DNA from 2 places in the Pseudomonas sp. DNDY-54 genome. Region 1 is predicted to be linked to the other one. Evidence: riboswitches for the same ligand, from Rfam matches in the RefSeq annotation. Region 1 holds a riboswitch; the other holds the start of a gene.
The links. A riboswitch is a leader RNA that binds a small molecule or an ion and turns the genes downstream of it on or off. The one in region 1 is predicted to bind cobalamin.
Positions count from the first base shown of each region.

Region 1 (3,208 bases):
CCTTGACGGGCTGGTACACATCTACGACCAGATCCCGGCGGTCATGGCCAATTACCTGATGGGTGTCCTGTCCGCGGCGATCGACAACGTGCCGCTGACCGCTGCGTTGCTGAAGTCCGGTCTTGAAATGGGCGTCGCCGAGTGGATGGTGTTGACGTATTCGGTGGGTGTGGGCGGTTCGTTGCTGGTGATCGGTTCTGCGGCCGGCATTGTCGCCATGAGCAAGGTGCCGGGGCTGACCTTCGGTAGCTACCTTCGCTACAGCCTATACCTATTCGTTGCGTTCAACCTTGGCTTTGTCGGGGTTTACCTCACCGGTCTGGCGGCTGCTGCGGCGATCGGCTGAGGTCCATGTTGGTCAGTGGGCTGAAAAACGGCCCGCTGGTCTACCAATGCAGGTTGAAATGCGAGCCCAGCACGAAGCGATCATCCAGCAGATCCCAGCGTTCTACACAGGCTTTCTTATCGGCGCCTGGATGAAGTTTTAAACGGTTAAACGAGTTTGGCGAGGTGCCGCGAACCCGCGACGACAGCGTGGTGCCGGCCTGCACCATCCATATCTCCCGCGAGAGCCCTGGGTATTGCCTGGACAACGGCAGCACATAGGGCAAGTGGATATGTCCGCCCATCACCAGATCCAGACCCTGATCGGCCCAGCGGTGCAGCGCATCATCGGCGTTGTGCTGCAGGTTGCTCAGGTCACTCAGGACCATTGCGCCGAAGGGCTGGTGCGCAACCACGATGCGCAGCTTGTTCGGATCTGTCTGCTTGAGCCGCTGCGTGACCGATCGCACCTGTTCCTCGGTTACCAAACCATCCTTGTGTCGCCGCGGATGGGTAGTGTTGAGGCCGATGATCAATACATCATCGTCTTCGAAGGTCGGCTCCAGGTCCTCGCCGAAGTGCCGGCGATAGTTTCGGTAGGGCATCAGAAAGCGAGCAAACACGTTGTACAGCGGGATGTCGTGATTGCCTGGAATGACCAACGTTTCGGCAATCCCGTGGCCGTGCAGGCGCTGCACGAATGCCTGTGCCGCGGCAAACTGGGCGGCCTTGGCGCGCTGGGTGATATCACCCGAAAAGATCAGCAGGTCGGCGCCATGCTCGCGCACATGATCTTCCATGGCTTGCACCACGGCCGGTTGCTCGGTGCCGAAGTGGGTGTCGGAGATCTGCACGATGGTCGTCATTGGGCGGGCGTCTCTGGTTGGGTGGGCCGATGCCGGTGCGGCATTGTTACATTCGAAGCCGATCAGCGCCGGGCGTTCCGGTGAGTCGTTGGAGAAGTGCGTCCGCATGTGCTGATAGATGCTTGCGGTTGCGCTACACGGGGCCTTGAACTAACCTCCGCGCTGCTTCAGGTGCCCTGGCGATACGCCACATGGGTGAAACAGGGAAGCCGGTCCATTCTTACGAAGATCCCGGCGCTGCCCCCGCAACGGTAGGCGAGACAAGAAACCGCTCACAGCCACTGTGCCACAGGCATGGGAAGGCGCGGTTTTCGGACGCTGCAAAGCGTCCGCTCGCGAGCCCGGAGACCGGCCTGTCGCATTCCACGGCAGTGCGGCGGGCGCTGATCGGGGTGCGGCTGCCTGCACCTGCACTCCCATCTCTGCAATCTCCGTCTGCCTTTATCGACTGCATGTCGTGCGGCGGGCACGACGGAGACCTGATGTGATTCGCAAGCCTTTTACTGCTTCTGCAGCCTGTGCGCTGCTGGGCTATTCCTCGCTGTCCTTTTCCCAAACCCCCCAGCCGTTAACCCTGGATGAGCAGGTGGTTACAGCCACCCGTACCGAGCGGTCGTTCAGCCGTATCGCGTCGAGCACCGTGATTACTCGTGAAGACATCGCGCGCAGTCAGGCGCCGAGCGTGCCCGACTTGCTGCGCGGCCTTGCAGGCGTGAGTGTGTCGACCAATGGAGGGCGCGGCAAAAGCGCTTCGGTCTATGTGCGCGGCACCAGCAGCCAGCACCTTCTAGTCCTGGTGGATGGAATAAAGATCGGTTCGGCCACGGCCGGCGGCGCCTCGCTGGAAAGCATTCCGGTAGAACACATCGAGCGCATCGAACTGGTGCGCGGGCCGCGCTCCAGTCTTTACGGTTCGGAGGCGGTGGGCGGTGTGATGCAGATCTTTACCCGTCAGGCCGAAGGGGATGGGTTCAAGCCCTATTTCTCCGCCGGGGCAGGGAGTCGCTCCAGCTTCGACGGCACGGCAGGCGTCTCCGCTGTGCAGGGAAACGGCTGGTTCAATCTCGGCGTGGCCAGCGAATCCACAGACGGCATCAACTCACGTGCGTTCCGTTCCTCCGCGCCGCGTGCTTATGAGGCTGACGCGGACGGCTATCGTGAAACGTCCGGTTCACTGCGTGGCGGTTACCGCTTTGACAATGGCCTGGAACTGGACGGTAGCTGGCTGCACGTCGAGAGTCACAGCGACTACGACTCGAGAACGACCTCCGGAACCAGCGGCCGCTTTGCCTACAGTGACGGCAGTCAGCAAGTCGTGGGCGGACGTGCGCGGTTTGCTCCGCTCGATGCATGGCTGGTGACCTTGCAGGCGGGCCACAGCGAAGACAATGGCGATAACTTCCGAGATGGAACCTTCTTTTCGCGGTTCGATACCAAGCGGGACACGTTCGGTTGGCAGAACGACTTCACGCTGGCAGACGAACAACTGCTCTCGCTCGGCTTCGACTACCAGCAGGACCGTATCGACGTCAGCGATGACTATTCCATCGATTCGCGCACCAACCAGGGTGGCTACCTCCAGTATCAGGCTCGCTTCGGACGGCACGGGGTTGTGGCTGGCGTGCGCCGGGACGACAACCAGCAGTTTGGCAATCATGACACCGGCAACCTGGGCTGGAGCTACGACCTGCGCGACAACCTGGTACTCAGCGCTTCCTATGGCACTGCTTTCAAGGCGCCGACCTTCAATGATCTGTATGCACCGGACACGGGTTTCACAGCGGGCAATCCGGGCCTGAACCCCGAAGAGTCGCAAAGCTATGAGTTGGGTCTGAAAGGCGAACAGCGGTGGGGCGCGTGGAGCCTGAACGCGTTCGAAACTCAGGTTGACGATCTGATCATTTGGACCGGCAGCAGCCCCATGCAACCGCAGAACGTCGATGTTGCTCGGATTCGCGGCGTTGAAGGCAGTGCGGCTACACAGATGTTCGGTTGGGATGTCGCGACCACCCTGACGA
Region 1 is NZ_CP082271.1:1,592,468-1,595,675, forward strand. It holds gene nhaD (sodium:proton antiporter NhaD) at 1-346, shown strand, start outside; gene K4O48_RS07510 (metallophosphoesterase) at 387-1,190, opposite strand; cobalamin riboswitch at 1,343-1,562, shown strand; gene btuB (TonB-dependent vitamin B12 receptor) at 1,678-3,208, shown strand, end outside.

Region 2 (3,208 bases), 2.0 Mb from region 1:
CGCGCAACGTCGGCGGCCTGTCCAATTACCTGGCCAAGATTCTCTCCAGCCGCACCTATTCCAGCATGCGTGAAGGCAGCAAGAAGGTCCTTTCACGACTGCCCGGCGCCTGGGAAATCGCCCGCCGCACCGAAGAATACGCCAAAGGCATGCTGGTTCCCGGCACGCTGTTCGAGGAGCTTGGCTGGAATTACATCGGCCCCATCGACGGTCACGATCTGCCCACCCTGATCGCGACACTGCGCAACATGCGCGACCTTCCCGGACCGCAATTCCTGCACGTGGTCACCAAGAAAGGAAAAGGTTTCGCCCCGGCGGAAGTGGATCCAATTACCTGGCACGCCATCAGCAAACTTGAGCCTGCCGGCGGGCCAGTCGCCCCGAAAGCACCCAGCGGTCCGAAATACTCGAATGTGTTCGGCCGATGGTTATGCGACATGGCGGCCGCCGATTCCCGGCTTACCGGCATCACACCGGCGATGAAGGAAGGCTCGGACCTGATCGACTTCAGCGAGCGTTATCCGGACCGTTATTTCGACGTGGCCATTGCCGAACAGCATGCGGTCACCCTGGCGGCCGGCATGGCCTGCGAGGGCGCCAAGCCGGTGGTCGCGATCTACTCGACCTTCCTGCAGCGCGCTTACGATCAGTTGATCCATGACGTCGCGGTGCAGAATCTCGATGTGCTGTTTGCCATCGATCGCGCCGGCCTGGTCGGCGAGGATGGGCCAACCCACGCCGGGAGCTTCGATCTTTCCTACCTGCGCTGCATTCCCGGGATGCTAGTGATGACGCCGAGCGACGAGAACGAGATGCGTCGCATGCTGACCACCGGCTATCACTTCGAAGGCCCTGCCGCGGTGCGATACCCGCGCGGTACCGGCCCGAATGCATCCATTGAACCCGGCCTCGTTCCGCTGGAGATCGGCAAGGGCGTCGTCCGCCGCGAGGGCAGCAACGTCGCGCTGCTGGTGTTCGGCGTCCAGCTGGCCGACGCCCTGCGTGTCGGCGAAGCGCTCGACGCCACGGTTGTCGATATGCGATTCGTTAAACCGTTGGACCAAGCGCTGGTTCGCCAGATGGCTAACAGCCACGAGCTGCTGGTGACGATCGAAGAGAACAGCATCATGGGCGGTGCCGGCAGTGCAGTAAGTGAATACCTTGCTGCCGAGAACCTGCAGAAGCCGATCCTTCATCTGGGCCTGCCTGACTATTACGTCGAGCATGCCAAGCCCAGCGAGATGCTCAACGAATGTGGGCTCGATGCGGCCGGTATCGAAGCGGCAATCCGAACGCGACTGGCTCAGATCTAACGTTCAAACGGGTGGGTACCACGCGGCTATCGAGCAGCATGCTCCCGTTCATCGCTGTGGCGGATGCGCGCGGGCCGTTGCACCTCACCCGCTCCGGGCGCATCTAGCCCGCCATTCTGACCGCAACATTCTTCTGCAACCACGGGCTTTGCTTGTTTTTCTTCCGAGCAGCCCTTAAGGTTCCCGCGATTTCTTATCCGCCCAGGTGTGCACGACCGCAAGGTCCGCATTAAACGGGAAGCCGGTGCGCTCCAACGAGCAAGGCCGGCGCTGCCCCCGCAACGGTAATCGACCGTGATCGCACGATCACCGCCCGCTCAACCGCCACTGTGCTTAGCATGGGAAGGCGAGCGAGGTGCGAGTCGAAAGCCCGGAGACCGGCCTGGCGGATTCGACTGGTGTTGCGGAGGGCAGCACCGTCAAGCGCTGCTGCCCGTCATCCCCGCGCTTGTTCCTGCCCTCCTCAAAAGTCTGCGATCTTTTGAGGAATTCCAAGAATGAAACTGTCCCGACTTGCGCTGGCCGTGGCGCTGCTGCCGAGTGTGCAGGTGTTTGCTACTGAGCTGACACGTGAAGAAGCGTTGAAACTGTCCGATACGGTGGTTTCCGCGAACCGCGAACCGCAACGCCGCAGCCAGACCCCGGCCGCCACTACCGTCTTCAACCGAGACGATATCGAGCGGTTGCAGGTGCGCAGCGTTGCCGAACTGCTGGAGCGTGTGCCGGGCGTAAGCATCGCCCGTACCGGCGGAGCGGGAAGCCTTACCAGCCTGTTCGTGCGCGGAACCGCCAGCACCCAGACCCTGGTTCTGGTCGACGGTCAGCGTATCGCCGCTGCGTCAAGCGGCACCAACAGCCTCGAATTTCTCAGCCGCGATCAGATCGAACGGATCGAAGTCGTACGCGGCCCGCGGTCTGCGCTGTATGGCTCGGATGCCATCGGCGGGGTGGTGCAGATCTTCACTCGCCAAGGCAGCGGTCAGGAGCTTGCACCAGAGGTCCGCTTCGGCGCGGGAAGCAACGGCACCTTCGAGCGCAGCCTGAGCCTCTCCGGGGGTAATGGCCAAACTCGTTTTAACCTTGGCGCTGGGCTGGATGAAACTCAAGGTATCGACGCGACGCGCGATAGCTTCGGCGCCAATGGAGATGACGACGGCTACCGCAATCGCTCGCTCAGCCTGAACCTTGCGCACCGTTTTAATGATCAGCTTGAGGCGGGTGTCAGCGCGCTGGATCAGCGAGGCGAACTTGAGTTCGACGACACGTTCGACGGCTTTCAGCCAACAGTAGATTTTCAGCTGAGCAGCATCGCCGGGTTCGTGGACGCTGAACTCAATGATGTCTGGAACAGCCGCTTCGAGGTCGGACACAGCGAGGATAAGCGAGACACCGGAAACGACAGCCCACTGGCTCCCCCCTATTTGTTCTTCAGCTACTCGACCTATCGTGACTCGGCCAGCTGGGTAAACACGCTTCAGCTCGACCCGACTCATCAGTTATTGCTCGGTGCCGATTGGCATGAGGACCAGCTGCACAGTTCGAGCGACTTTGCCCAGGATTCACGTTGGAACCAGGCAGCCTTCATCCAGCACCGCTATACCGGCAACGCGTTCTCGACGGAGATTGGGCTGCGCCACGACAAGAACGAACAGTACGGCAGTGAGAACACTTGGAACGCGGCGCTTACCGTACCGCTGGATACCCGCAATAACGTGGTCGTTTCCTACAGCGAGGGCTTCCGCGCCCCGACGTTCAACGAACTTTATGACTCGTGGTACGGGAATCCCGACCTCGCGCCCGAAAAATCCAAGAGCTACGAGCTGCAATGGCGCAACCGCTATAGCGAAAGCGGCTCGCTGGAATTGTCGCTGTACCGCACTGACATTGAGGACGCC
Region 2 is NZ_CP082271.1:3,596,981-3,600,188, forward strand. It holds gene dxs (1-deoxy-D-xylulose-5-phosphate synthase) at 1-1,313, shown strand, start outside; cobalamin riboswitch at 1,500-1,714, shown strand; gene K4O48_RS16755 (TonB-dependent receptor domain-containing protein) at 1,811-3,208, shown strand, end outside.
Region 2: linked by a shared signal. The riboswitch ahead of K4O48_RS16755 (TonB-dependent receptor domain-containing protein) and the one ahead of btuB (TonB-dependent vitamin B12 receptor) in region 1 are both predicted to bind cobalamin.